2 regions of the Geobacter pickeringii genome follow, and region 2 is predicted to be linked to the other one. Evidence: riboswitches for the same ligand, from Rfam matches in the RefSeq annotation. Region 2 holds a riboswitch; the other holds the start of a gene.
What was found. Region 2 has a riboswitch for molybdenum cofactor ahead of GPICK_RS04560 (aldehyde ferredoxin oxidoreductase family protein). Riboswitches for the same ligand answer to the same signal wherever they lie in the genome.

Region 1: another riboswitch for molybdenum cofactor. It lies ahead of GPICK_RS06600 (aldehyde ferredoxin oxidoreductase family protein); the one in region 2 lies ahead of GPICK_RS04560 (aldehyde ferredoxin oxidoreductase family protein).

The regions. Positions count from the first base shown of each region.
Region 1 covers NZ_CP009788.1:1,452,852-1,467,820, forward strand. The annotation lists gene GPICK_RS06545 (cofactor-independent phosphoglycerate mutase) at 1-718, shown strand, start outside; gene GPICK_RS06550 (Slp family lipoprotein) at 788-1,351, opposite strand; gene GPICK_RS06555 (UDP-glucose dehydrogenase family protein) at 1,526-2,881, shown strand; gene GPICK_RS06560 (UDP-glucuronic acid decarboxylase family protein) at 2,894-3,829, shown strand; gene GPICK_RS06565 (FtsB family cell division protein) at 3,846-4,184, shown strand; gene GPICK_RS17555 (hypothetical protein) at 4,240-4,395, shown strand; gene argS (arginine--tRNA ligase) at 4,413-6,098, shown strand; gene GPICK_RS06575 (SPOR domain-containing protein) at 6,112-6,903, shown strand; tRNA gene GPICK_RS06580 (tRNA-Met) at 6,965-7,041, shown strand; gene GPICK_RS06585 (HesA/MoeB/ThiF family protein) at 7,246-8,064, opposite strand; gene GPICK_RS06590 (MoaD/ThiS family protein) at 8,066-8,290, opposite strand; gene GPICK_RS16615 (hypothetical protein) at 8,296-8,901, opposite strand; gene GPICK_RS06600 (aldehyde ferredoxin oxidoreductase family protein) at 8,972-10,708, opposite strand; molybdenum cofactor riboswitch at 10,748-10,870, opposite strand; gene mftF (mycofactocin biosynthesis glycosyltransferase MftF) at 10,878-12,311, opposite strand; gene GPICK_RS06610 (electron transfer flavoprotein subunit beta/FixA family protein) at 12,308-13,189, opposite strand; gene GPICK_RS06615 (ferredoxin family protein) at 13,202-13,480, opposite strand; gene GPICK_RS06620 (FAD-dependent oxidoreductase) at 13,477-14,781, opposite strand; gene GPICK_RS06625 (electron transfer flavoprotein subunit alpha/FixB family protein) at 14,778-14,969, opposite strand, start outside.
Region 2 covers NZ_CP009788.1:989,682-1,004,650, reverse strand. The annotation lists gene GPICK_RS04615 (citrate (Si)-synthase) at 1-148, opposite strand, end outside; gene prpB (methylisocitrate lyase) at 368-1,096, opposite strand; gene GPICK_RS04605 (GntR family transcriptional regulator) at 1,102-1,818, opposite strand; gene gltA (NADPH-dependent glutamate synthase) at 2,140-3,546, opposite strand; gene GPICK_RS04595 (sulfide/dihydroorotate dehydrogenase-like FAD/NAD-binding protein) at 3,539-4,393, opposite strand; gene GPICK_RS04590 (radical SAM/SPASM domain-containing protein) at 4,694-6,034, opposite strand; gene GPICK_RS04585 ((Fe-S)-binding protein) at 6,031-8,010, opposite strand; gene GPICK_RS04580 (electron transfer flavoprotein subunit alpha) at 8,026-9,342, opposite strand; gene GPICK_RS04575 (electron transfer flavoprotein subunit beta/FixA family protein) at 9,354-10,172, opposite strand; gene GPICK_RS04570 (ribbon-helix-helix protein, CopG family) at 10,226-10,453, opposite strand; gene GPICK_RS04565 (iron-containing alcohol dehydrogenase) at 10,976-12,139, shown strand; molybdenum cofactor riboswitch at 12,178-12,296, shown strand; gene GPICK_RS04560 (aldehyde ferredoxin oxidoreductase family protein) at 12,325-14,055, shown strand; gene GPICK_RS04555 (MoaD/ThiS family protein) at 14,130-14,354, shown strand; gene GPICK_RS04550 (HesA/MoeB/ThiF family protein) at 14,359-14,969, shown strand, end outside.

The DNA.
Region 1 (14,969 bases), 460 kb from region 2:
GGCAACCCCTCCCCACGACATCTCGGGGCAGGGCATTCTGGATCATCTCCCGAAGGGGGAAGGGGCGGACCGGCTCATCTACCTGATGAACACCTCTCAGATGATCCTCAACAACCATCCCCAGTACCGTCGCCGGCTGGAGGCGGACAAGGTCCCCGCCAATTCCATCTGGCTCTGGGGGCATGGCAAGGCGCCGCGGATGGAGCCGTTCCGCGACCGGTTCGGCCTCACGGGGGCGGTCATTTCGGCGGTGGACCTCGTGCGGGGTATCGGCGTCTGCGCCGGCCTTGACGTAATCCGGGTCGAGGGTGCCACCGGCTACATCGACACGAATTACGAGGGGAAGGTGACTGCGGCCCTCGAAGCGCTGGAGACACGCGATTACGTCTATCTCCACGTGGAGGCGCCGGACGAGGCTGCCCATTCGGGGAACCTGGAGCACAAGCTGCAGGCGATCGAGGACTTCGATGCCCGGGTCGTGGGGCCGATCATGGAGGGGATGAAGAAGTTCGGAGAGTATCGCATCCTCTGCACCCCCGACCATCCGACGCCGCTCCGGATCAAGACCCACACCGACGATCCGGTGCCGTTCATCCTCTATGGCGGCGAGGGCGAAGAGCGGGGAGGCGTGCGGGGGTACGACGAGGAATCGGCCCGGAACGCGGGACTCTTCCTCGACGAGGGGTTCCGTCTCATGGAGATGATGCTCGGCCGGTAACTGTCGGAATGTATGGAGGGGGCGGGATGGATTCCGCCCCCTTCGCGCGTCGTGGCACGGCTCAACCGGCTACCAACGCCGGTAGACGGGGCCGAGGGGGCGATACCAGTACGGGCCGGGCCAGAAGCCGTAGTAGTAGGGATCGTAATAGTAATAGGGGGCGGGAGTCGGGTAGGGGTAGCCCTGCTCGTAGTCGTAGCTCTTCCAGACATGGATCTCCCTGATGGCGATCACGGGGTAGGTGTAGTCCACTTCGTCGAGGGGAACGGTTTTCTTCCCCCTGACTTCGCCGACGGCGGTGACGAGCCTTCCCGGTTTGAAGATCATGCTGTCGAGGAATCGGTCGGTGGTGGCGAGAAATCTTCCTTCCGTGCGAAAGGTATCCTCCGGCATCCCCGAGTCGTCGAGCCTCACCTGCATCACTTCGAGCTGGCTCCCCTCCTTCGTGTTCTTGATTCCGGCGATTACCCCACCGAGCATGACGTATTTGCCGGTGTAGCTGTCGGGCTTCTCCTTGAGCATGCTGAAGGTGATGCCCGGATCAACGAGTCGGCGCGATTCGTCGCTGATCACGTGGGCGCACCCGGCAAGCGCCGTGAGTGTCAGAAGAAGCAGGGCGAAGAAATTCTTCATGGCGGACCTCCTGATTTTCCCATCTATTTTTTATACTATCCCGACCCGATTTAAAGTCAAACTGGGGGCCGATATCTCCTTTTCCGACACGATCCGGGGAGGAAAAAGTCTGGAATTGGCGTCGGTATCCATGCTATAACCACCCATTGACTTGATTGATCCAGAGGAGTCACCGTGAAAATATGCGTCATTGGAACCGGGTATGTCGGCCTTGTGGCCGGTACCTGCTTTGCCGAGAGCGGCAATACCGTTATCTGTGTCGATGTGAACAGGGAGAAGATCGAGGGGCTCAAGGAGGGGATCATACCGATCTACGAGCCGGGACTCAAGGAGCTTGTCCTGCGCAACAGCGCCGAAGGGCGCCTCTCCTTCACCACCGACCTGGCGGCCGCCGTCAAGGCGTCGCTCGTTAATTTCATCGCCGTCGGCACCCCCCCGGGTGAGGACGGTTCTGCCGATCTTCAGCATGTCATTGCCGTGGCGCGCGAGATCGGCCGGCACATGGAAGGGTTCAAGATTGTTGTCGACAAGTCGACGGTTCCGGTCGGCACCGCGGACAAGGTGCGCCAGGCGGTGCAGGAGGAACTCGACGCCCGGGGGGTGGGGATCGAGTTCGACGTGGTCTCCAATCCGGAGTTCCTCAAGGAAGGGGCCGCCATCGACGATTTCATGAAGCCCGACCGGGTCGTCATCGGCGCCGACAATGTCCGGACCGCCGAGATCATGAAGGAGCTCTATTCCCCCTTCATGCGCAAGACCAACCGGTTGATCGTCATGGACGTCCGGAGCGCCGAGATGACCAAGTATGCCGCCAACGCCATGCTGGCCACCCGGATATCGTTCATGAACCAGATCGCCAATCTCTGCGAGCGGATGAATGCAGACGTTTCCGCCGTTCGCGAGGGGATTGGCTCCGACTCCCGCATCGGCTACGACTTTCTCTTTCCCGGCGTCGGTTACGGCGGCTCCTGTTTCCCCAAGGACGTGAAGGCCCTCGTCAAGACCGCCGAAGAGTGCGGCTACGATTTCGCCTTGCTCAAGGCGGTGGAGGAGGTCAACGAGCGCCAGAAGAGCGTCCTGACCGAAAAGCTCATCGCCTATTTCTCCCGCGAGAACGCCACTGCACCGCTCGCCGGCAGGACCATCGCCGTCTGGGGGCTTTCCTTCAAGCCCCGCACCGACGACATGCGCGAAGCCCCGTCGGTCGTCATCATCAGCCGGCTCCTGGAAATGGGGGCAACCGTCCGTGCCCACGACCCCGAAGCGGTGAGAGAGGCGCGAAAGATTTTCGGCGACCGGATCACCTACAGCGGTTCCAGCCAGTACGACATCCTCTCCGGAGCCGATGCCCTCGCCATCGTCACGGAGTGGAACGAATACCGCAATCCCGACTTCGACCGGATCCGGGAATCTTTGACGCGGCCGGTGATTTTTGACGGGCGCAATCTGTACAACGTGCGGCGGATGAAAGAAATCGGCTTCGAATACTTCTCCATCGGTCGCAACGCCGCGGGATTTGTCGAGAAATAGGGGGGACGGGCGATGCGGATTCTTGTCACCGGCGGGGCCGGTTTCATCGGCTCGCATCTCTGCGAGCGGCTCCTCGGCGAAGGGCACGACGTTCTCTGTCTCGACAATTTTTTTACCGGCAGTAAGCGAAACATCGCCCACCATCTAGGGAACCCCCGTTTCGAGCTGATCCGCCACGACATCACCGAGCCGATTCTGCTGGAGGTCGACCGGGTCTACAATCTTGCCTGTCCTGCCTCTCCGGTGCACTATCAGTACAACCCGGTGAAGACCATCAAGACCAGCGTCATGGGAACCATCAACATGCTCGGTCTTGCCAAGCGCGTGAAGGCGCGGATCCTGCAAGCCTCAACCTCCGAGGTTTACGGTGATCCCCAGGTGCATCCGCAGCCCGAATCGTACTGGGGCAATGTGAATCCCATCGGGATCAGGAGCTGCTACGACGAGGGGAAGCGGGTGGCCGAGACCCTCATGATGGACTATCACCGCCAGAACGGCGTCGATATCCGGATCGTGAGGATCTTCAATACCTACGGGCCGCGGATGGCGGTACACGACGGGCGGGTGGTCTCCAATTTCATCGTGCAGGCGCTGCAGGGGGAGGACATCACCCTCTTCGGCGACGGCAGCCAGACCCGTTCGTTCTGCTACGTGGATGACCTCGTGGATGGAATGATCCGGATGATGGAGTGCGACGGCTTCATCGGCCCGGTCAACCTTGGGAATCCCGTCGAGAATACGATCCGCGAGTTTGCCGAGCGGATCGTGGCGATGACCGGATCCAGTTCGAAAATCGTTGCCATGCCCCTGCCGAGCGATGACCCCCGGCAGAGGCAACCGGACATCTCGCTGGCGCGGGAGCGGCTCGGCTGGCAACCGTACGTAACCCTCGATACGGGCCTCAGAAAGACCATTGACTACTTCGCCGGCGTTTTCGCCGAGGCATAGTACCACCGGAGGACGCATGCGGAAACGGATGTATGCCATTCCTGCAGCGTGCATATTGTTCATTCTCTACTTCACCGTTTTCGGTGAGCGGGGACTCCTGAGGATCTACCATCTGAGCCGCGAGCGCGAGCAGATCCAGGAGCGGTTTGGCGAGATCAAGGCCGAGAACGACAAGTTCAAGCGCGAGATCGAGGCGCTGAAGACCGACCGCCGTTACCTCGAAAGCATTGCGCGCAAGGATTTTGGGCTGGTACGCCCCAACGAGATGGTCTACCAGTTTCCCTCGGCGGAAAAGCCGGTAGCTGAGCAGAAGCAGCAGAAGCCGGCACCGACGGCAGCGGAAAAGAAGCGATAGTCTGAAGAGCGGTTCTGGACCGCTCTTCAGCGTTTATATGGCAGGAGATGAGACAATGAGCGGTTCCCGGAGACAATCGTGCGCGGTCTGCGCCTGGCGTGAAACCTGTGCCAAGAAGTTCTGCGTCACCGACGGCGGGGCGCACTGCCCCGATTTCACGCGTGACATTTCCATAAAAGCCCCGGACGATGACAGCGGGGATGCCGAATGAATGTGCTGGAGGGATCGATGAAGGAAATCGTGCGCACCTTGGTGCGCGACGGGCTTGAGCGGTGTTTTGCCGACGGCTCCCTCGCCCCGGGTGAGATGCCTGCTGTGGTCATAGAGAAGCCGGCCCATGAGGAGCACGGCGATTTCGCCTGTAACGTCGCCATGTCAATGGCCAAGGCGCAGCGGAAGGCCCCCCGCCAGATAGCCGAGCTGCTCGTGAAACATATCGAAGACCGTGACGGAATCATCGAGAGTATCGAGATTGCCGGTCCCGGCTTTATCAATTTCAGGGTTGGAAATGCCGCCTGGTGCCGCACCCTCGGCGTCATCGAGACGGCAGGGGCCGCCTACGGCACGAGTCGTTCAGGGGAGAGCCGGAAGGTGCAGGTGGAGTTCGTCAGCGCCAATCCCACCGGTCCGCTCCATATCGGTCATGGACGTGGCGCGGCCATTGGCGATACCATTTGCCGCCTTCTGGATGCCACGGGGTGGGAAGTGACCCGCGAATTCTACTATAACGATGCCGGCGCCCAGATCGCCAATCTGGCGCGTTCCGTTCAGGCGCGCGGCCTCGGTATCGAGCCGGACGACCCACGGTGGCCGGCCGACGGCTACCAGGGCGAGTATATCAAGGATGTCTCCCGCTCCTATCTGGCGCGGGAGACCGTCGATGCCGGCGATCAGCATGTCACCGGCGCCGGCGACCCGAACGACCTCGACGCGATCCGCCGGTTCGCCGTGGCGTACCTGCGGCGGGAGCAGGATCAGGATCTCCTGGCCTTCGATGTCCACTTCGATATCTACTCACTGGAATCGAGCCTCTACGCCGAGGGGCGTGTCGAGGCAGCGGTGGAGCGCCTCATCGGGAATGGCCATACCTATGAGCAGGATGGCGCCCTCTGGCTCCGCACCACGGACTTCGGTGACGACAAGGATCGCGTCATGCGCAAGAGCGATGGCGGATACACCTACTTTGTCCCCGACGTAGCCTATCACCTGGCAAAGTGGGAGCGTGGTTTCGTTCGCGTCATCAACGAACAGGGGGCGGACCACCACAGCACCATTACCCGGGTCCGGGCCGGCCTGCAGGCTCTGAACGCCGGCATCCCGCAGGGGTGGCCGGAATATGTGCTCCACCAGATGGTGACGGTCATGCGTGGCGGCGAGGAGGTAAAGATCTCCAAGCGTGCCGGCAGCTATGTCACCCTTCGGGACCTGATCGACGAAGTGGGGCGCGACGCAACCCGCTTCTTCTTTCTGATGCGCAAGCCCGATTCCCAACTCGTCTTCGACATCGATCTGGCCAAGCAGCAGTCCCTCGAAAACCCGGTCTATTACGTCCAGTACGCCCACGCCCGCATCTGCAGCATCTTCGAAAACGCAGCGGAGAAGGGGATTGCGGTGCCATCCTTCGCTTCGGCATCGTTGGAGCGGCTTGGGACGCCGGAAGAGATGGCAATCGTGAAGCTTCTCGCCTCGTTCCCCGAGGTGGTGGAGGGAGCGGCCCTTGCCTTTGAACCTCACCGCATTACCTACTACCTTCAGGAGCTTGCCGGTTCATTCCACTCGTTCTACAATAAAAACCGGGTCATAACCGAAGATGTTGAGCTGGCTGGCGTCCGGCTCCATCTGCTCGCCTGCGTGGCGCGCACGCTGAAAAACGGCCTCGGACTCCTCGGGGTATCAGCCCCGGAGAAGATGTGACGGACTGACGATCATGGTTGTCGATTATCGCGAACGTAAACAGGTCACCAAGAATCGGCCAAAGTCCAAGCCGATGGGGATGGTGTTTTTCGGCTTTGCCGTGGCCACAGTGGGGTCATTCGCTCTCGGAATGATGGCAGATCGCCTTCTGCTGAAAATCCGCCCTCCGAAGGCTTTGGTTGCATCTGCTCCACAGACCGCACCATCGCAGGCGCCCCCTCCAGCGTCTGCCCCCCTGACTGCAAACACCAAAGCAGCCGCGGCACCGTCCCCTCCCGCAGAGCCCTCCCTCACGTTCTACAATACCCTGCCCAAGGGGGGGAAAGCGATCCTGGGAAGCGGCATTAACCCGCGAAATGAAGAGGCCCGGGCAGCTTCGCCGGCGAAACATCCCCAGTCGGCACCACCTTCGTCCAAAGAGCAGGCTGCGCCGAGCCCGGTCTCTGTCAAGGAAGAACGCGGCACCACGCCGGCCGATGGCCGGGAGAAAAAGGCAAGCGGGACAAACGAACAACCGAGTGGCAAGGCTCAGTCGGAACCAGGCAAGGAAGCCGGTGCCAAGAAGACAGGGGGGAACGCCAAGGGGAAGTTCGCCGTTCAGTATGCGTCAGCCAAGGACCGAAAAGAGGCCGAGGCCATAAAGGGGAAGCTTGCGGAAAAAGGGTTTGCTGCCTATATCGTCGAATCATCGGTGGCGGGCAAAGGCACCTGGTATCGGGTGCGCGTCGGCAAGCAGATGGATCAGCCGGCCGCAAGCGAGATGGCAACCATGATCGGCAAAGGGGCAATCGTTGTCCCGGAATAAAAAAATGAATTTCTTTGTTGACTCGTTCGGAAGGCTGTGGTACATATTGGATCTCTTGTGACGCGGGGTGGAGCAGTCTGGTAGCTCGTCGGGCTCATAACCCGAAGGTCAGAGGTTCAAATCCTCTCCCCGCAACCAAAAAATTAAGCCGATTCGCATAGTTAGCGAATCGGCTTTTTTAGTTCATACTTACCTAGTGGGCGCACTTTATTTCACCCCGATCACGATCTCCGTACTGCTCAATGCAAAGCCAGTGGCCGACCCATTCGCCGTCTGGGTCAGGGTCCCGGTGGCCCCGCCGGACACCTCTAAAATCAGTTGGTTAGAGTTCACGGGCGGACACTAGATGAATATTTCCTCCACGTCCATATCAAGCAAGTTAATGGTGAGTTTTCGTCCTTTCCTCTGCCTTCCCAGGCCAAGGAGAATTTTGCAGGTTTCCGCCACCTCCATGCTGGCGATGACCGCTGGTGTGAAGGAAGGGTTGCCGAGCCTCTTCTCTATTCCCGTTCCATCCTCCCTGCCTGCGTAGAGCTTTTCCAGCGTCCTTTCACCGGGCAGTTGGGTAAGAACCTGGCCGTACCAACCACCGATGGCCCCATGCACAAAGGGAATATTCAGCGCATCGCAGACGTCTGCCAGTTCCAGGCGCGCAGAGACTGAATCCAGCGCGTCCACCGCCACGTGGGCATATCTCAGAAGTTCCTGTCCGTTATCTCTGGTGAATGCTTCCCTGAGCGGGATAAGGGTGACCGCCGGATTGATCTCGGCAATCCGCGCCGCCGCCGCCTCTACCTTGGCTTGACCCAGCAGGCGGAGACTGGAGAAGAGCTGGCGGTTCAGGTTGTGTTCCACGAAGGTGTCCGGGTCGATGGCGATGATCGTGCCGACGCCGAGCCGCGCCAGTTCCTCGATGATGTATCCACCCAGCCCCCCGCAGCCGATGACGGCAACCGTGCTCCGGAAGAGGCGAAGCTGCTGGTCGATGGTGAGCATCTGGCGGTTGCGCTGGTAGCGGGCCGGCAGGAGACCCATCTTCAGGATCGTCCCTTCGGCTTCGGCAAGGGTGAGGGAGAAACGCCCGGCCGCCTCCACCTGGCTGCGCCATGGCACAAGATCCCCGTCGGCGTGTTCCCGGATGAACTCCTCCAGGGATGGCATCCTACCCTCCTCCCAGGAGCGGGAAGAGAGCCAGGGTATCCCCTTCCGCAAGCCGGTGGTCCAGCTTCACGTGGCGGCTGTTCACCAGCATGATTCCCAGTTCCTTTTCGGCGAGGGAGAGTTCCCGCACTACGTCGGCCACTGTGGTCCCTTCGGCGTAGTCGCGGGATTCGATGTCGAACCGGCCGGTGCGGAAGGTGGCAAAGAGTTTTACGGTTATGTTCATGGCTGTCACCTGAAATTGACGGTGAGGCGGACGCTGCCGCCCACGCAGAGGGGCTGAGTTGTCCGCAGAAGCCCCGCACCCACCGGTGTTCCGTTGATGTTCCCCCCGTCGCACGATTCCCAGAACGTCTCGTCGCGCTCCCGGAAAAAGGAAATCACATCGCTGCACCCCATGAGGATGCCGCGTTTGAGAAATACCGGTCCCAGTTCGGTGAGGAGGAGATTGAAGAGTTTCACCCGCACCGTCCCGATCCGGTCGGTGGCGTCGGCGGCGGTTTCCTGGTGGGTCATGGCCCCGCGCATGGCGGCCAGGTGCCCGCCGCGGCGCATGGTGGCCCCCACCAGTCCCGGCATGGCCCCGGACAGGGCGATGGTGGCGCCGTCCCTCACGATGGCGGTCTCCACGTTGTCGGTGGCCTTGGAATCGAGGAAGATGGTAGTGATTCTCGTGGCGACGTAGTCAGGGGCGATCCCCCACTGCCGGCACAGAAGCCGCTGAAGCGTGCATCCCACGTGGGCCGTGACGAGAAAGCCCTGCTGAAGGATGGGAAAGAACTCTCCAATCAGCGAGGAGGGCAGGGTCAGGGTTAGATGTATGAGAGGGGCTTCCATTGCCGGGCGTCTCCCTTTTCGGACTGTCTGACGGGACGGGAGCGGACCGTCGGGTCCGCCCCCCATGCTGCTACCAGTTGAAGAGCTGATCGAGCTCCTCGTCCGGTACCGAGAAGGTCTGATTGTGGGGCGCGATCGGGTCGGTGTAGAAGAAGCGGGGGAGCCGGTCGTGCTCCTTGGTGAAGCCTGCCCGCTTGTTGAAGTCGCGCTCGGCGGAGAGCACCTTCTTGCCGAGAGCCACTACGTCGTCGCCGGTCATGGTGATGCCGTAGAAGGCGCCGAGCATGTCGAGGAGCGCCTGGAAGGTCTCCGGCTGATCCATGATGGCGAAGGCGATGAAGAGGCACATGCCGGTGGAGTCGATGGCGGCGGTGGCGATCTGGAGGTTCCGCGACAACTCCACCTGCCCCTCGGTCTTGAGCGGATCCACGTCCCCGCCGACTTTCAGGATATTGGTGGCGATGGCATAGCCGGCGGTATGGTCGGCCCCCTGGGTGGTGGTGGCGTAGGTGACGCCGATCCCCTGGATGGGGCGTGGGTCGTAGGCGGGAAGCGCCTGCCCCTTCACCACCGGCACCTTCTCCACGCCGAAGACCTTGCCGGTGATCTCGGCGCCGCAGCCGAGCACGCGTCCCAGGGGCGTACCCTTGCCCACTTCCTCCATGAGCCTGATGGCCGCTTCGCGGTCGCCGAACTCCGCCAGCCCCGCATCCATGGCCACGCCGATGGTGACCCCCATCTCGATGGTGTCGAGACCGAAATTGTCATCCATGTAGTCCAGTTTTGCCACGGTATCGAGATCGTCGATGCCGCAGTGACCACCGTGGGACCAGACCGTCTCGTACTCGGGCTGCTTGGTGACGTAGTTGCCGTCTTTGTCGTTGAAGATGCCGGAGCACTGGATGACGCAGCCGCGGTGGCAGCCGTGGGTGGCGGTCCCCCCCCGCTTGACCTCCAGCTCGGCCTGGGCCTCGCCGGAAAGCTTGGCGGACCCTTCAAAGACACCCCCCTTGAAGTTGCGGGTCGGATAGCCCCCCGCCTCGTTGAGGACGTTGGTGAGGACGTTGGTGCCGTAGGCCGGGAGCCCCTCGCCGGTGACCGGGTGCTTGCGGAGCCCCTCCACGAACTTGCGGTTGGCGTCCCGGAACTTCTCCGGCTCCTTGGCCGGACGCATCTTCATGCCGGCGTCGTCTAGGATGATCGCCTTCACCCGCTTGGCACCCATGACCGCGCCGACGCCGCCGCGGCCGCAGTGGCGGGTGGGGCGCAGCTCCGGGTCGGTGCAGGCGATGGAGGCGGCCAGGAGCTGCCGCTCACCGGCCGAGCCGATGGTGATGTAGGCAACCTTGTCGCCGTATTCCTTCCGCAGTTTCTCAACGAGGGGGTAGTTGTCCATCAACTGCAGGCTGTTGTCCACCTCCACCGTGATGCCGTCCTTGTTGATGATGATCTTGTAGAGGTCGTCACCGGCAGGTTTCCCCTCCAGGATGACCGCGGCATAGCCGATCCGGGCTAGCACCTGGGCCGCCTGGCCGCCGGCGTTGGACTCCTTGATGGTGCCGGTCAGGGGGCTCTTGCACCCCACCGAGAGGCGGCCGGTCATGGAGCCGGTGGTGCCGGAGAGCATTCCCGGGGCAAAGATCAGCTTGTTTTCCGCTCCCAAGGGATGACAGAGGGGATGCACCTCCGTGGCGATGACGAGCGACGTTAAGGCACGGCCGCCCAAACCGGCATACTCGCCAACCTCCTCGAAGGTCACCTTGGGACCACCCGCTGCCCCCATGTCAATCCGCGCGATTCTGTCCATACCGATACTCCTTTCCCTTTATTGAATTGTGTGGTTTTGGCGAACCACGATAATTCTCCTTTCCAAAGGGAGGCCTTGCCGTTTCCAGCAAAACCCATTGGCCTGACGCCATGGGATACCAGTTATCCCCGCAGGCAGGCAGGCTCGGAGAAGGCATTATTTCCGACTCTTACCCCGACGCCTCCATCTGCCGGAGGATGACCACCCGATAGGAGGCGAAGCATCTCCGGCTCAGGCATCCCCAGAAGGCGCCGGCCCCGTAGGCCACCTGTTCAAGGAAGTAGATGCCGGCAAAAGGGACGAACGACAGCCTCGGTTTCCTGATGGCATGGTCCACCTTGGCCGCGCAGAGGAGGGCGCCGAAGGGAACCAGCCAGAAGAGGGGCACCACCAGTGCGAGGGACACGAGGGGAATCGAGTAGTAGCGCACCAGGTGGTAGCAGAGGTAGTAGACGAGGCTTCCCAGGGCCCGGAGCCGGCCGGAGATGAGCGCGCCCAGTCCGATGGGGATGTTGCGGCGTGCCATCCTGAACCTCACGGCCGTTGCGTCCGTTGCGAGGACTCCGGCTGCCATCAGGAGCGTCCACCAGCCGGTGAAGGGGGCCATGGCGCACAGGGCCAGGAGGAGAGCCAGGAGGGGGGGGACGACCATCCGCTTCCGCCGCTGGGGATGGAGGATCTGGAGCATCCCCTCGGAGGTGCCGTAGTCGAACCGGCGGGACATGAACGAGCGGAGGGTGCTCCGGTGCTCGTGGAAGACCCTTCCCGCCGGGAGGTAGGTGATGGTCCAGCCATGGTCCCGCAGGCGCCAGGTCAGGTCCACGTCCTCCCCCACGTGCATGGAGTCGTCGAAACCGTCCACGCTCCGGAAGGCGAGGCGGCGCATCAGGAGGTTGCAGCTCGGCAGGTAGAAGGTGTCGTCTCCGCCGCTTCCCGTGCGCTCCCGGGAGCCGAGGGAGAGGCTCGACATGACCGCCTCGTAGCGGTCCACGGCTGATTCGGTGCACATGCCGTCCACGAGCCCCCCCACCGCCGCGGTCCGGTGATCGTTGAACGCCGGTATCAGCTCCATGAGCCACTCCCTGGAGGCGGTGCAGTCGGAATCGATGAAGGCGAGGATATCCCCCCGGGCGGCCACGGCCCCCTCATTGCGGGCCGCGGCCGGCCCCCGGCCCGTGCCCCCTGAAGGGACAACCCGGGCTCCGGCCCGGCGCGCCACCTCTGCCGAGTCGTCGCTGCTCCCGTCGTCCACCACGATTATCTGGAGGAGTTCCTTGGGATAGTTCAGGCCGTTGAGGGAGGCCAGACAGCGCCCGAGCTCTCCGGCCCGGTCCTTCACCGGTATGACGATGCTGACGCTGGGAAGGTCCGAGTGCTCTTCAGAGACTTGCCGGTCCCTCTCCACAAATCCCTTTGCCACCAGCTGTTCCAGCACAGCGGTCTCCGCCGGGGTCGCGGCGGTGATGGCCCCTTCCCGGGCGCGCCTGACGAGCTCCATGAGCGGGGCGTTCAGTCGCACGACGCAGAGGGGAGTCTTTGCCATGAGGAAGTGCTCCCCTTCGCGTTCCACCAGCTCCACATGCTGCGCCAGGCGATAGTTCATTGTGCAAGTCCCTCCTCGCGGAAGATCTGCCAGAGTTTCGTCGCCGTCTCATCGGCGGTGAGCTGGTGCGTTTTCCCTTCCCGGGCCTTGATCCCCCCCGAGAGGAGGGAGAGTATCCGCTCGAAGGCGGGGAGCGTCGGGTCCGGGGTTACGACCCGCACCGGATCGGGACGGGGGGCGGAGAATTCGGCCGTCGCCAGGCGGGAGCCGGTGGCCCCCACCTCCCAGAAGGGAATCCCCAGGTCGGCCAGTTCCCACTCTTCGATGCTTAAGGCGAGGGAGCGGGTGACCGCCTCAAGGGAGGGATAGCGGGGGGTGTGTCCCTCGTCGAAGAGGACCGTGCAGGGGAACGGCGCCCGGACCCTCTGGCGGGAGCCCCGGTCACCCTTGCGCAGGGCCTCGACTCCGTTCTCCACGGGGAGAACCGAAACGGCGGCGGTGACACAGGGGATGCCGGCGGTGGCGGCAGCCAGGGCCGGCACCGGATCGTCGCCCCGGTCCTGCATCCGGTTGCCTGTGAAGACGAGGGAAGGGGAGAGAATCCCCACGATGCGGGCCAGGATGCGGGCATCGGCTGCGGCATCGCCACCCTCCACGCCGTGATCCCAGAAGCGGATGCCACGGTCAGCCCCCAGGGAGAAGGCGAGGCGGAGGGTGTCGTCGAGGCGCTCGGGGCCCACTGCCAGGGCCGTCACGGTGGCGCCGAGGGAATCCTTGAGCCGCAGGGCCTCCTCCAGGGCGACGAGGTCGGCCGGGTTGGGGAGGCGCCGCAGCCCCCGGTCGCCGATGCCGGCGCCCCGCGTCGTTACCCGCGCGGGGGGGCGGGGGTCGGCGATCTCCCGGAGGAGGACGAGGATGTGAAGGTTGTTGTAGGGCATATCTGAAATCTCCTAAGTCATCCGGTACGCTACGCCGAACCCCCCTCTCGGATAGCGCCAGCGGGTGAAGGCGTTGCGGTGGCAGACCACGTAGCAGGTGCCGCATTCGAGGCAGCCGTCGTGGACGAAGGTCATCTTCTTCTCCTCCTCCGACCAGGTGTAGCAGCGGGCCGGGCAGGAGTTGGTGCAGCCGCGGTTGTCGCAGTTCACGCAGACCTGGGGATCGAGGACGATGTGGGGCTCCCGGTCGATGGTGAAGCTGGTGAAGTCAAAGATCTCGTCGATGTTCATAGGGCTCTCCATGCGCTGAAGGCGTCGGCTGCCAGGTTCTTGAGCCCCACCTTCTCCCTGGCCGTCTTCAGGAACAGCTTGGAGAGGTTTTCCTTGGGCGCGCCGTCGATGCGGTAGATGTACTCCATCATGCCGCAGACCAGTTCCGGGTATTCGTTGTAGATCCGGTCGTTGTGGAGCATGTGGGGCGCCTTCCGGTAGAGCTTCAGGTCCTTGATGACGTAGCTGTCGTCCATGAGCTGCCGGTACACCTGGAGCCCGCGCCGGCTGAAATCTCCCGCCTGGTGGGCGGCGATAACCGCCTTGCCGGCCAGGACACCGGAGTGGGAGGCGAGGTTGATTCCCTCCAGGTTGAGGCCGGTGGCGTTGCAGAGCGCCGCCGCATCGCCGGCGACGATGATGCCGTCCCCCACCAGTTCGGGGATCATGGCGTATCCTCCCTCGGGGATGACGTGGGCCGAGTACTCCTGGAGCCGCCCGCCCCGGATCATCTTGTCCACCTGGGGCTGCTCCATGAAGGCGTTCAGGAGGTCGTAGGGGGTCTTGCCGCTGGTCCGCAGGCTCCCCAGGTGGAAGACGAGGCCGATGGAGAGGGAGTCGTAGTTGGTGTAGAGAAAGCCCCCCCCCCGGACCCCGCCGGTGCCGCCGACAAATTCGTTGGCGAACCCCTGGTCCCGCACCAGGCCGAAGCGGTCGTCGATCATCTCCCGGGGCATGTCGATGAGGGCCTTGACGCCGACAGCCATCTGGCCCGGGTCGAAGGTGGGCTGGCGGAGCCCCGCCTTTTTGGCGGTGAAGGAGAGGACGCCGTCCGCCGCCACCACCACCGGGGCGGTCAGTTCGCCCCTGCGGTCCAGGATGGTGACCCCGGCCACCTGGCCGTTGCGGATCACCAACTCATCCACCGTGGCCCGGGTGATGAGGGTGGCGCCGGCCTTGACCGCTTCTTCCGCCAGCCAGCGGTCGAACCGGGGGCGGAAGATGGTGTAGCCGTTGTAGGGGGGGCGGTCGAAGTTCCCGGCCTCGATGGTGGTGGAGAAGGTGGAGTCGCCGGTCATGAAGGTGACCCCCTTCTTGACGATGTGGCGCTCCAGGGGGGCCCGTTCCCAGAAGTCCGGGAAGACCTCTTCCAGGGAGGGGAGACGGTGGAGCACCCCGCCGAACATGTTCTTCTCGCCGGGGAACGTCCCCCGTTCCACCAGGGCCACCTTCAGGCCGGCCCGGGCCATGGTGAGGGCGGCGGAGGAGCCGGCCGGCCCGGCCCCGACGACGATCGCATCGAATGAGTATGCACTGCTCACGGTGTACCTCCGACTTCCGATCTGGCCCGATCCAGGAGGCGCGGCAGCACCTCCTTCAGGTCAGCCACGAACCCCTCGTCGGAGTTGGCGAAGATGGGAGCCTTTGCGTCGCTGTTGATGGAGATGATCCGGCGGGAATCCTTGATCCCCCCCACGTGGTGCATGGAGCCGGAGATCCCCAGCGCCAG
Region 2 (14,969 bases):
TGACCAGACAGCGGACGTCACGGGCACCGCCAATGCACTGATCGATGGTGACCTCGTCGATTTTCACCTTGCCGAACTCCTTGACGAGCCTGGTTGTACGGGGACGGAACTCCTCCAGCTTCTGCTTGAGTGTTTCTTTCAATGCCATGCTTCTCTCCTTTGTGTGGGGTGTGATAACGCTGCTCAGATGAGTAACAGCGACATGAGGTTTCTCCAGAACTTTTTCTCCAAAAGCGGGATGGTCTCTACGCGCCGGCGGCGGTGCCCGATTGGGTTCTCCACCTCGACCCGCGACTGCATCCCGCCCAGTGCCGACTCCTGGCTCCCTCGCAGGAAATCATCTCGTACACCGTCAAGACAGCCCGGCTCATGGCTCAAAGGCACTCAGGGGATAGAGCGCCATGGCGACCCCCACGTCGGCCAGCTGTTGTTTCGTGAACAGTGGGGTCTTGCCGAACTCGGCCATATTGGCCAGGAGCGGCACCCCCACCACATCGGCGAACATCCGGTACATCACCAGCTCGGTCATGGCCTCGCCAAAGACGCAGTCCGCGCCGGCCTGCACGCAGAGATAGGCCCGCTCGAGGGCGGCGCTCAACCCCTCGGACGCCAGGGCGCCGGTCCGGGCCATAATGACGAAATCGGAATCTGTCCGGGCGTCGACTGCCGCCTTGATCCGGTCCACCATCTTCTCTTTGGAAACGAGCGCCTTGTTGGGGCGATGGCCGCAGCGCTTGGGGGATACCTGGTCATCGATGTGGACGGCGGCAACGCCGGCGCGGATCATCTCCTTAACGGTGCGCTCGATGGAGAACGCCTCACCCCACCCCGTATCGATGTCCACCAGGAGCGGCAGGTCGCAGGCGCCGGTAATGCAGCGGGCATCCTCAAGGACATCGTTTCGGCACGTGATCCCAAAATCGGGAAGCCCGAAGGAGGCATTGGCCACACCGGCCCCGGAGAGGTAGATCGCCCTGTGCCCAGCCTGCCGGGCCAGGAGGGCACAGTAGGCATTGATGGTGCCGACAATCTGCAGTGGCCGTTCAGAGGCAACCGCCTCGCGGAACATCCTTCCCGGTGACACCCTGTCGCACATGGGGGCTACTCCTCCTGCTCCCGGGATTTCCTGTGCCGCTCCTCGATGCTCTTGCGGGCAGAGCGGATGTGGCGGCGCATCAGCAAGTCTGCAAGTTCTGCGTCCCGCTCCGCGAGGGCCTCAACGATCCGGCGATGCTCCTTGAGGGCCTGGAGCGGACGCTGGCTTGAAATGCTGAACTGGTAGCGGTACATGCGCATCAGCTGATAGAGCCCCCCTTCCAGCACACTCAGGATTTTCCTGTTTCGGCTCCCTTGGAGGATCCGGTAGTGGAAATCCAGCTCCCCCTCCTGCTGGTAGTAGGAGAGCCCCTGATCTTCGCTTATGCTCTGTTCATGATCGTCGAGCAGCCGCTTCAGATCGGCGATCTCGGCATCGCTCATCCGCTCCGCCGCAAGGCCGCACGCCATACCGCCCAGCGCCTCCCGCACCTGGTAGATATCGATCAGCTCCTCATAGGAAAGTGTGATGACCCGAGCACCGTGGTTCGGCGAGCGGACCACGAGATGCCGCTCCTCGAGGCGGCTCAGGGCCTCCCTCAAGGTCCCGCGGCTAACGCCGTAGGCCTTGGCCAGTTCCGGTTCCGAAATCTTGCTACCGGCCGGAATCTCACCTTTCACGATAGCAGTCTGGAGTTGTTCAAATATGCGGTCGGACAGGGTCAATGACGTGGTTTCAGATAATTGCACGAAATGTTTCTCCCGCTGATTATGTCGACACATTTTGTGTATACAAGGTTTATATTTCGTATCTATGCCCACAAAGTGTATTTGTCAAATTAAAAGTGTCGACAGATTTAATATTGATAAAATTTTGTCCAAACTTTATTAGCCATGCTAACGCATACATCCTGCCGCTGCGGGTGTGAAAGGCACACGCAAGTCCCGACCCTGCACTCCACCCCGGCTCTTTCTCTGTCACCTACAATAAGCCAGACCAGAAAAACTAACGTCTTGCTTTCAGGCAAAATTACCACAAAAAAAAGCCGCCCCGTCGCACGATGCGGACGGGGGCGGCTTTATTGCGCCAAGTCAGGCGGAATCTCAGGCCAAGTGGTTGTTGATGGCAGCGGCGGCACCTTTGCCGTCACCCATGGCGAGGATGACGGTGGCCCCGCCGCGCACCATGTCACCCCCCGCGTAGACGCCGGGGATGCTGGTGGCGCCGGCTTCGTCCGCCACGATGTTCCCCCAGCGGTTCAGCTCCAGTGCAGGGGCGGTGGCGGTGAGAAGCGGGTTGGCGCTGGTGCCGACGGCGTTCACCACCACCTCCGCCGGCAGGTCGAACTCCGACCCGGCCACGGCCTCCGGCTTGCGGCGCCCCGACTCGTCCGGCGGCCCCAGTTCCATCCGCTGGCAGCGGAGCGCCGCGACCCATCCCGCGTCGTTGCCGATGATCTCCAGCGGCGCGGTGAGCATGACGAACTCCACCCCCTCCTCCTTGGCGTGCTTGATCTCCTCCACCCGGGCCGGCATCTCGGCCTCGCCGCGGCGGTAGACGATCATGGCCCGCTCCGCGCCGAGCCTGCGGGCGGTCCGGACGCAGTCCATGGCGGTGTTGCCGCCGCCGATGACCGCCACCTGGCGCCCGGCGATGATCGGCGTCGAGGCATTGGGGTTTCTCCCCGCCTCCATCAGGTTCACCCGGGTCAGGAATTCGTTGGCCGAGTAGACCCCCTTCAGGTTCTCCCCCGGAATGTTGAGCATGGTGGGGAGCCCGGCGCCGTTGGCGATGAAGAGCGCGTCGAACTCCTCCCGGAGCTGCCCCAGGGTGAGGGTCTTACCGACGATGACGTTGCACTCGATCTCCACCCCCATGGCAACAAGGCGGGAGACCTCCACGTCGATGATCTCCTTGGGGAGGCGGAACTCGGGGATGCCGTAGCGGAGCACCCCGCCGGTGTCGTGGAGCGCCTCGAAGATGGTGACGCCGTGTCCGGCCCGGGCCAGTTCGCCGGCGGCGGTGAGCCCGGCCGGGCCGCAGCCGACCACCGCCACCCGCTTGCCGGTGGAGGGGGGAAGCCCGGTCTTCGCGAGCTTCTCCGCGTTGCACATGGCCCAGTCGGCCACGAAGCGCTCCAGGTAGCCGATGGCCACCGGCTCCCCCTTCACCCCGCGGACGCACTTCGCCTCGCACTGGGTCTCCTGGGGGCAGACCCGGCCGCAGACCGCCGGCAGGGCGTTGTCACCCTGGAGGATGCGGGCCGACTCGGGGAGGTTTTCCGCCGCCAGGGCGTCGAGGAACTCGGGGATGGAGACCCCCACCGGGCAGCCCTCCACGCAGGGGCGGTGCTTGCACTGGATGCAGCGCTTCGCCTCCTGCACCGCCTCATCCAGGCCCAAGCCCCGGTTCACCTCCTCGAAGTTCCGGCTCCGGACGGCTGCGTCCAGTTCCGGCATGTGGACCCGGCCGAGGGCGAGGCGCTCTTTCATGCTGAGATCGTTAGCCATTGGCCACCTCCTTCGCAAGCCGGCACTCGGTGGCGGCATGGCGGGCCTGCTCCTCGAAGCTGCGGTACGTGGTGAGCCGGTCGCTCAGGCCGGCGAAATCCACCAGGTGGCCGTCGAACTCCGGCCCGTCGACGCAGGCGAACTTCGACTCTCCCCCCACCACCACGCGGCAGCCGCCGCACATGCCGGTGCCGTCGATCATGATCGGGTTCAGGCTCACCACGGTCTCGATGCCGTGGGGGCGGGTCAGTTCCGCCACCGCCCGCATCATCGGCACCGGTCCGATGGCGACGACCATCGCGGGCTTGCGGGCCGGATCGGCGATCAGATCGTTCAGCGCGTGGGTTACGAACCCCGTGCGGCCGCGGCTCCCGTCCTCGGTGGTAATGAGGACCTCGGAGGAGAAAGCCGCCAGCTCGTCGGCCAGGATCACATACTTGTCGGAACGGCCGCCGATGATGGTGGTCACCTCGTTCCCCGCCTCGGCCAGGGCCCGGGCCAGGGGGAAGAGGACCGCCGTCCCGACCCCGCCGCCGATGCAGGCTACCCGGCCCCACTTCTCGATGTGGGTCGGCTGCCCCAGGGGGCCGGCCACGTCGCGGAGCGCCCCCCCCACGGGGATGTCGACGATCTTGCGGGTGGAGGCCCCGATGGCCTGGATGAAGAGAGTGACGGTCCCGGCGGCCGGATCGGCGTCGCCGATGGTCAGCGGGATCCGCTCGTCACCCCGGTCGGCCCGGACGATGACGAACTGCCCCGGCTTGCGGGCGCTCGCCACGCGCGGCGCCTTCACCACCAGCCGGTGGAGATTCGGCGCCAGGATTTCGTTTTCGAGGATTTCGAACATTGGATGAAACCTTTCAGCAGTGGGATGGCGGCGGAAGGACCGCCGCAAAAACGCGTAGCATTACAAAAGCACAGGCTATAACGTAAACGAATTGCTTTCTTCGGAAAAAATGTGGCCGCTCACGACTTTCGCCGGGACATCTCTCCGTCCCCTCACCCCCAGCCCCTCTCCCTCAGGGCGAGGGGAGCACTCTAACCCTCTCCCGCGGGGAGAGGGTGGCCGATGGCCGGGTGAGGGGAAGATCTACGGACGCCCAGGATGATGCGAATCCGATTGCTCCGGGTTCAGGTCAAGCCCCGCTCACGACAGGCATTGGAACATCCCCGCGCTCCAGAGGCAGCTCCCGCACGGCTCGGTGTTCACGTAGCAGTCCTGCTCGAAGTTCTCGGCCTGGACGTAGTCGCAGGGGGCGAAGGAGCAGCCGGGGCAGTAGGGGTAGTCGTAGCGCAGGACGTTCTCCCGGTAGGCGCGGAACTCCGCGCCGTTCCAGATATCGAGGATCCCCCGCTCGACCAGGTTCCCGAAGAGCCGCGGCCGGACCGGGTGGAGCCAGCCCGTGGCCCAGGAGCGGCAGGGGTGCCAGAGGTAGTAGCAGGGGTGCACCCCGCCGTCCCAGGAGACGAAGGCCCCACCCTGCTCCACGAAGTGGCACTGTTTGCGCTCCCGCGGCGCCGCCTGGGGGAGCCGGAGATCCAGCCCGGTCTCCCGCGCCACCTCCCGCGCCTCCTCGAAGACCTCGGCCAGGTCGGCGAGCCGTCCGTAGTCCAGGGCGAAGAGCCGTTTCAGGTCGAGCGTGATGCCACGGTTCTGGGCATCGGTTCGGATCGCCTCCACGAAGCTGACGATCCGCTGCTCCTCGGGGGTGCGGTCGAAGCGGAAGAGGAGTTCGTAGTAGCGGTGGATCGCCACCCCGGCGAGTTCGGCCTTGTCCTTCCAGACGTGGAACAGGGAGAGGGCCTCGTCGGTGCAGAGGTCGTAGGCACACTCCCCCGCATGGGCCTCGTCGTAGGGAAGGACATGGGAGACCAGGGCGAAGGTGACCCCGCGGGCGGCGGCCCACCGGAGCGCTGCCGGCAGCTCCCGCAGGTTCTCGCGCATGAGGACGAACTCCACCCCGATCTCCAGGTCGGGCCGGCCGCACCCCACCTTGGCGGAGGTCAGGGCGGAGAGGGCCCATTCGAGATCGTTCAGCTTCCCCCCCTCGCGGATCGCCCGGAACGTGTCGGGGGAGGCGCCGTCCATGGAGAGGCAGACCCGGTCGACTCCGGCATTGACCAGGGAGACTGCCCTGATATTCGTCATCAGGAGCCCGTTGCTCTGGAACCCGATCCAGCCATAGGCCGGCATGAGCGTGCGGGCGCGGGAGATGAACTGCTCCAGCCCGGGGGTGAGGAGCGGCTCGCCGACACCGTTCAGCACCAGCGCCTCCAGGTTGGGGAACGCGGGCTCCAGGGCCGCGAAGGTGGCCGGCTGGAGATCGCCGTCGGTGATGCCGCACCCGGGCGCCTGTTTCATGCACATCACGCACCCCAGGTTGCAGCGGCTGGTGGACTCGACGAAGAGCCTTGTGGGGTGCTCGCGAAACGCGGGGGCGACGGTCGGCGCATCCATTGGAGATGCCGCCAGGTTGTTCACGGTCATGTCGCCTCCTTCCGCAGCCCCTCGGCCACCACCTCGGCGATGTCCCTCACCCGGGTCTGCCCCGCCTGCCGGTCCTTGAGGCCGTCTTCGAGCATGGTCATACAGTAGGGGCAGGAAACGCAGATGGTATCGGGCGAAACGCGGAGCGCCTCGTCGATCCGGTTGTGGTTGATGCGGCTCCCGGACCGCTCTTCCATCCACATCCGGCCGCCGCCGGCGCCGCAGCAGAACGATTTCTCCCGGTTGCGCTCCAGTTCAGCGGGGGGGGCACCCGTCACCCGGCGGATCACCTCCCGCGGCGCCCCGTAGACGCCGTTGTGCCGCCCCAGGTAGCAGGAGTCGTGGAACACCACGGTGCCGAGGCCGGCGAATCCGCCCTCCAGGGGAAGCCGTCCCTCGGCGATGAGCCCCTGGAGGAACTCGGCGTGGGGGATCACCTCCAGTTCCGCCCCGTACTGACGGTAGTCGTTCCTGAGCGTCGTGAAGCAGTGGGGACATTGGGTGATGACCCTGGTCACCCCCCGCTCCCTGAACAGGGCCACGTTCTCCCGGGCCATCCGGTCGAAGACGTACTCGTTGCCGAGCCGCCGCAGGCTGTCGCCGCAGCACTTCTCGTCCTTGCCGAGGATCCCCCACGACACCCCGGCCCGGTCAAGGATCTGCGCCAGGGCCACCGTCACCTGCCTGCTCCGGGAGTCGAAGGAGCCGGCACACCCCACGTAGAGAAGATATTCCGTCTTCCCCGCCTCGAACGGCTTCACGTCCAGGTGGGAAGTCCACTTGGTCCGCTCCGTGGGGGCGATCCCCCACGGGTTCGAACGCCCCTCCACGTTCTCGAAGAGGTTCAGGAGCTCTTCGGGGAACTTCGCCTCCATCTCCACCAGGTGGCGCCGCATCCCCACCAGCTTCGGCAGGTGCTCGACGAAGACCGGGCATGCCTCCCGGCAGGCGCCGCAGGAGGTGCAGGACCAGACGGCATCATCGGCGACGCTCCCCTCCCCATCCCCCCCCACGAGGGGAACCGTCGCCACGCCTCCCCGCTTCAGGAGCGCCCCGTTGGCCAGGAGATTCAGACGGATATCCTCCACGACCCGCCGCGGATTGAGGGGTTTGCCGGTGGCGGCGGCGGGGCAGACTTCCTGACAGCGGCCGCATTTGGCGCAGGCGAAGGTGTCGAGGAGGTCCCGGCGGGAGAGCCGGGTCACCTCCCCCGCCCCGAAGGTGTTTCCCTCCGCGAACGCTTCCGCCGCCGGCACGGAGGGGCCGGGGTGACGAAGGAAGCAGTTGACCATGGCGGTGACGATGTGGAGGTGCTTGCTGTAGGGGATCAGGACGGTGATGAAGAGCAGGAGCGCGGCGGCGTGGGTCCACCACGCGGCGAGGCCGAGAATCTCGATCTCCTCCGGTGCCAGGGTGTCGAGCCCCACTGCCAGCAGCGACGACACGGGCATGAACGGCGCCGCCGGCTGCCGCTCCAGGGCGATGGCCGCGCCGTTCACCCCGAAGAAGCCGAGCATGTGGAGGGCGATCAGAATGAGGATGGCGTAGGCCTCCAGGCTCTTTCCCCCGGGATAGGGGGGGGCCGTGGTCCGGCGCACCAGGGCCACGATGACCGCCCCGAGGGTCGCCAGGGATGCCAGGTCGCAGAGCCCCAGAAAGGGGCGGGCAAGGAAGGGCGGCAGCCGCTCCAGCCCCAGGGAGGGGAAGGCGCCCGCCAGCATGAAGTCGATATTGGCGGCGAAGAGGATGACGAACGACCAGAAGATGACGAGGTGGTTCACGCCGAAGGGACGGCTCACGACCCGCTTCTGGGCAAAGGCGTAGAGGAGGAGCTCCCGGACTCCCCGGAGGATCTCCACCCCACCTCCGCCAGGACGCCCCAGGGCGACGAGGCCGAGCCGGCGGTAGAGGCTCCAGCAGAAGAAGAGGATGGATACGATGAGAATCGGTGTGAAGACGACGGAATTCGGCTGCATGATGAAAACCTCGGTCTAGTGGTTGGCTGGTTGTCTCAGCTGCTTGAGCTGTGAGGTGATGGCCGGGACGATCTGGAAGAGATCCCCCACGATGCCGTAGGTGGCCACGTCGAAGATCGGGGCCTCACGGTCACGGTTGATGGCGATGACCAGGTCCGAGTCCTGCATTCCCACCAGGTGCTGGATCGCTCCCGAGATCCCGCAGGCGATGTAGATCTTCGGACGCACCGTCTTCCCCGTCTGCCCAACCTGCCGCTCGTGGGGCATCCACCCCGCGTCAACGGCGCTGCGCGACGCACCCACCACGCCACCCAGTTCGTCGGCCAGCTCCTGCAGCATCCCGAAGTTCTCCTTCGCCATCATCCCCCGCCCTCCGGAGACGATGAACTCCGCCCCGGCGATGTCCACCTCCCCCGCTTTTTTGTCCCGGATGATCTCCAGCACCTTGGTCAGGATGTCGGCCTCGGCGAGGGGGATCTCCTCCCGCACGATCTCCCCCGTGGCCCCTGCCTGCCGCTCGGGGAGCGGCATCACGTGGGGACGAACGGTGGCCATCTGGGGACGGAACCGGTCGCACATGATGGTGGCCATGATGTTCCCCCCAAAGGCGGGGCGGGTCTGGCGCAGGTTGCGCCTGTCGTCCACGTCGAGCCCGGTGCAGTCGGCGGTGAGGCCGGTCTTGACCCGCGTGGCCACGGCGCCGGCCAGGTCGCGCCCCATGCCGGTGGCACCCATGAGGACGATCTCCGGCTGGTACGTGCCGATCAGGGTGCAGCACGCCTCCAGGTACGCCTCGGTCCGGTAGTGCCGGAAGACCGGCTGGTCCAGCAGGTAGGCCTTCGAGGCGCCGTGGGCGAAGGCCTCGTGGCAGAGGTGTTCGACGTTTTCGCCGATGACCACGGCGCAGAGTTCCGTCTGGAGGCTCTGCGCCAGCTGGGCTCCGACCCCCATCAGCTCCCAGGAGACCCGCGCCGGCTCCCCCTCGGTCTGCTCCACGAAGACCCAGACCCCGTGGTAGGCGGCAATCGCCTCACGCCGGAGCCGCTCGTCCTCGTCCGCCTCTTCGACCTCTCCCGCCCCCTTCTCGAAGGTGGCGAGGATTGCCAGCTCTTCGGGGGTGTAGAACATCTCCAGGGCGTTCCCCGGGCAGCCCTTCACGCACTTGACGCAGCCGATGCATTTGTCCGGGTGGATCCGTGGTTCTCCGGAATCGTCCATCTCGATGCCGTCCACCGGGCAGACGCTCTGGCAGCGGGCGCCGCAGGCGATGCACTTCCCGGCGACGAGGCAGGCCCTGCCGCGTGGTCTCTTCGGTTTCTTCGGTTCGCTCATGTCCCTTCCCCCTACACCGCCAGCAGGTCCTTCGCCAGCAGCTGTTCGATCAGAAGCCGCGCCGTCCCTTCCGGGTCGCCGATCCCGTCGCCGACGATCTCCCCCTTGTCGCGCTGGGGGGAGAAGATCCGGCTCACCCAGGTGGGGGAACCCTTGAGGCCGACGCTGCTCACATCCAGTTGCAGCATCCCGTTGTCCCAGACCTTCACCGCCCCCTTCTGCGCCGCGAGCCGCATGGGGACGCTCGGGTAGCGGGGGCGGTTCAGCTCCCGCACCACGGTGATCAGCACCGGCAGCGGCGCCTCCACGATCTCGTACCGCCCTTCCAGTTTGCGCCGCACCCGGATCCGCCGCGCCGCCACGTCCAGCGCCTCGATCCGGTCCACCAGCGTCAGCTGGGTGAAGCCGAGCCGCACCGCGATCCCCGGCCCCACCTGGGCGGTGTCGCCGTCGATGGTCTGCTTGCCGCAGAAGACGATCCCCACCTCCTCGCCGCTCTCCTCGCCGATCTTCCGGATGGCCGCCGCCAGCACGTTGCTCGTGGAGAGGGTGTCGGCACCCCCGAAACAGCGGTCGGAGCAGAGAATCGCCTCGTCGACGCCGAGGCCGAGGGCCTTGCGCAGCGCCGCCTCGGCGTTGGGGGGGCCCATGGAGAGCGCCACGGAGCGAAAGCCGTAGCGGTCCTTCACCCGCAGGCTCTCCTCCAGGGCGTGGGTGTCGTAGGGGTTGACGATGAACGGGATCCCCTCCCGCACCAGGGTGTTGGTAACCGGGTCGATCTGAACCTGGGTCGTGTCGGGTACCTGCTTGATGCAGGCGATGGCGAGCATGAATGAACCTCCCTTGCGATGCGAATCCGCGGGCGAGTGGCGATGCTACGGAATCAGGATTCCCGGCGGGCCTCGGCGTACTTCGCGGCCGCGGTCCGGATGGCATCGAGCCGCTCCGACCGCTCCAGCTTCTCCGCAAGCATGCCGAAGGCCTCGCGCATGATGTCGGAGGCACTCTTCTTCGTTGTCTCCATGAGCCGCCTGATCCCCTCCATCTGCTCGTCGGTGACCCGCACCGAGACGATCGTCGGCTTGGTGTTCACGTAAACCGATTTCCCCATTGTTTCCTCCCCGATTTGTATCTAGTGGAGCCCGACGCCCCGGCGGCCGGCCTTCCTGCGCCAGCCGGTGACAGGGCCTTGGCAAGTTCAGTACCAATGCCGCTGTCGACGCGGCGCAACGCTCCCCCTGTAGCGGGGCAACCCCGCAGACGGCAAGGCTTTTCGGATTCTGTGGAAGTGGGGCGAAGACGCGGGGGACCGGGGTGGGGAGAGCGGCGGATGCCGTTCCAAAACGTCACAGCCGTTCCAGGACGGAACATTCGTATGCGTCAATGCAGAACGGCGTTAAAAAAATGCGTATTCGTTATTCGGAGCTATCTCGTCGATTTTAACCTGCAATTTCGAACAAATTCAAAGCATTAGCTCGAATCGCCAGAGCGACTCGAATCAGTTGGTATGCGACTTGCCAAAGCAATAAAACAATCGTTCTACAAAGCCGTATGCACAACCGTCATCCGCAGCATCGGTCGAACCAACCACCGCGGCGGCACCGCCGCCCACAACACAAAGGAGGAAGTACACATGGCACTGGCAGATCAAACGTTCGGTTTCTTCATCCCCACGGTAACCCTCATGGGGGTCGGCTCCTCCAAGGAGACCGGCGCCCAGGTGAAGGCGCTCGGCGCGAAGAAAGCACTCCTGGTGACCGACAAGGGGATCTCGGCCATGGGGATGGCCGACCAGATCAAGCAGCAGGTGGAAGCCGCCGGCGTTGCGGTCGTCATCTTCGACGGCGCCGAGCCGAACCCGACCGACACCAACGTCCACGACGGCGTCAAGGTCTACCAGGAGAACGGCTGCGACTCCATCATCTCCCTCGGCGGCGGCAGCTCCCACGACTGCGCCAAGGGGGTCGGCCTCGTGATGGGCAACGGCGGCAACATCCGTGACTTCGAAGGGGTTAACAAGTCCACCAAGCCGATGCCTCCCTTCGTCGCCATCAACACCACCGCCGGCACCGCATCCGAGATGACCCGCTTCTGCATCATCACCAACACCGACACCCACGTGAAGATGGCCATCGTCGACTGGCGCTGCACCCCGAACATCGCCATCAACGACCCGGTCCTGATGGTCGGCAAGCCGGCACCGCTGACCGCCGCCACCGGCATGGACGCCCTCACCCACGCGGTCGAGGCCTACGTCTCCACCATCGCCACCCCCATCACCGACGCCTGCGCCCTTCAGGCAATCCGCCTCATCGCCGACTACCTCCGCCCGGCGGTGGCCAACGGCAAGAACCTCGAAGCCCGCGACAAGATGGCCTATGCCGAGTACCTGGCCGGCATGGCCTTCAACAACGCCAGCCTCGGCTACGTCCACGCCATGGCTCACCAGCTCGGCGGCTTCTACAACCTCCCCCACGGCGTCTGCAACGCCATCCTGCTTCCGTCGGTCTGCGAGTTCAACATGATCTCCAACCCGAAGCGCTTTGCCGACATCGCCGTTGCCATGGGCGAGAACATCGACGGGCTCTCCGACGTTGATGCCGCAGCCAAGGGTATCGCCGCCATCCGCAAGCTCTCCAGCGACATCGGCATCCCCGCGGGACTCACGGCGCTCAACGTGAAGGAAACCGACCTCCGCATCATGGCCGAAAACGCCATGAAGGACGCCTGCATGCTGACCAACCCCCGCATCGCCACCCTGGACTGCGTGGTCGGCATCTACAAGGCGGCAATGTAAGAACGGCTGCCGCTTTCGCGCACCGGAGCAGCGGCAGATACAAGCACACTCTCCGAGCCTGCCGAGCCTAACAGGAGATCCTCACGGCTCAAGGCCACTGGGTGCCGCCGGAAACGGCGGCGCCTCCCTTTCGGAAAGGAGAACAATTATGACTAACCGCATCGAGAGAAAGGGAGATATCGTTCATGGATAAGATCATTCGCGTCAACATGGCCGACCTGAGCACCAGGACCGAGGCGGTGCCCGCCGCCTGGGCGGGGCTCGGCGGCCGCGGCCTCACCTCCACCATCGTCGCCGCAGAAGTCCCACCCACCTGTCATCCGCTGGGGCCGAGCAACAAGCTGGTCTTCGCCCCGGGGCTCCTGACCGGCACACCGGCCGCCAACTCCGGCCGCCTCTCCGCCGGGGCCAAGAGCCCCCTGACCGGCACCATCAAGGAGAGCAACGCCGGCGGCACCGCGGCCCAGATGCTCGCCCGCCTCGGCATCAAGGCGCTCATCATCGAGGGAATTCCCAAGGCCGACGCCTGGTACAGCCTCCACGTCTCCCTGGACGGCGTCGCCATCCAGGAAGAGACGGAGCTGCTCGGCAAGGGAAATTTCGCCGTCATCGAGGCCCTGGAGGCCCGTCTCGGGAAGAAGACCGGCATCCTCACCATCGGCCCGGCCGGCGAGCTGAAAATGACCGCCGCCAACATCTCCGTCAAGGACCCGGACAGCAAGATCCGCAGCCACGGCCGCGGCGGCCTCGGCGCCGTCATGGGTTCCAAGAAGATCAAGTTCATCACCATCGACGACCAGGGTGCTCCCAAGGTTCCCATCGCCGATCCGGAGAAGTTCAAGACCGCCGCCCGGGCCTTCGCCAAGGCGCTCCTGGATCACCCGGTGAGCGGCGAGGGACTCCCCACCTACGGCACCAACGTCCTGGTGAACATCCTCCACGAGGCGGGGGGGCTGCCGACCCGCAACTTCACCGCGGGCCAGTTCGACGGCCACGACAAGATCTCCGGCGAGACCATGCACGACACCATCGTCGCCCGCGGCGGCAAGCCGAAGCACGGCTGCCACGCCGGCTGCATCATCCAGTGCTCCCAGGTCTACCACGACAAGGAGGGGAAATACGTCACCTCCGGCTTCGAGTACGAGACCATCTGGGGGCTCGGCGCCGACTGCTGCATCGACGACCTGGACGACATCGCCGTGGCCGACAACCTCATGGACGACATCGGCATCGACTCCATCGAGACCGCCGTCATGTTCGGCGTGGCCATGGAGGCCGGCATCCTCCCCTTCGGCGACAGCAAGGGGATCATTCGCATCCTCACGGAGGAAATCGGCAGGGGGACCCCCCTCGGCCGGATCCTCGGCGGCGGGGCGGGCGCCGTCGGCAGGGCCTACGGCGTCACCCGGGTGCCGGTGGTGAAGAACCAGGGGATTCCGGCCTACGACCCCCGTTCGGTGAAGGGGATCGGCATCACCTACGCCACCAGCACCATGGGGGCCGACCACACCGCCGGCTACACCATCGCCACCAACATCCTCAACGTCGGCGGCTTCGTGGACCCGCTGAAGAAGGAGGGGCAGGTGGAGCTCTCCCGCAACCTCCAGATCGCCACGGCGGCGGTGGACTCCACCGGCATGTGCATCTTCGTCGCCTTCCCGGCCCTGGACATCCCGGAGTGCCTCCCGGCCCTGATCGACATGATCAACGCCCGCTTCGGCATCAACCTCACCGGCGACGATGTGACCAACCTCGGCAAGCATATCCTGAAGGTGGAGCACCAGTTCAACATCGAGGCCGGGTTCACCAAGGAGCACGACCGCCTGCCGGAGTTTTTCAGGCTCGAGCCGGTGGCCCCCCACAACGCGGTGTGGGACTTCACCGACGCAGAGATCGACGAGTTCTGGAACTTCTAACCCCCTCCCCCCTCTCCCGCAGGGCGAGGGGGTAACAGTAAAAAATCAGCCCCCCGGCTATCGAGGTAAAAGCCATGGAGATCACCGTAAAACTTTTCGCCATGTTCCGTGTCGGGCGTTTTGCCGCGACAACCAATAAGTACCGGGACGGAATCACCCCGGCAGACATCGCCGGCGAGCTGAAGATCCCGGAACGGGAGGTCGGCATCGTGCTGGTCAACAGCCGGCATGCCAAGCTCGATCATCGGCTGTTCGACGGCGACATCCTGTCGCTCTTCCCCCTGGTGGGAGGGGGGTAGCGCCATGGATCTCCACGACTTCATCACGGCAGCGGCCACGGCGGACCTTCTCCCCTGGGCGGCCCAGGCGACGGCAGCCGCGCGGTTCGGCCTCACCGTCGGCCAGGTGGAGGAGGCGGCCCTCGCCCGTGGCCTCATGCCGGCCCGCTACCAGCGCAACCGCCAGACCATCACCGTGGAAAAGCAGCTGCGCCTGTTCCGCAGCCGGGCGGTCATCATCGGCAGCGGCGGCCTGGGGGGGTACCTGGTGGAGGAACTGGCCCGTCTCGGAGTCGGAAACCTGGTGGTTATTGATCCCGACATCTTCGAGGAGCATAACCTGAACCGCCAGATCCTCTCCTCCCCCGCCCTCCTCGGCCGGCCCAAGGCGGCGGTCGCCGCGGCCCGGGTGGCCGAGATCAACCCCGCCGTCACCGTCACCGCGCGCCAGGAGGCGTTCTCCCGCGACAACGGCCACGAACTGCTTGCCGGCGCCCAGATCGTGATGGACGGCCTCGACAGCATCGCCACCCGCCTGGAGCTGGCGGAGAGCTGCCGCACGCTCTCCATCCCCCTGGTACACGGCGCCATCGGCGGCTGGTACGGACAGGTCGCCTCCCAACTTCCGGGGGACGA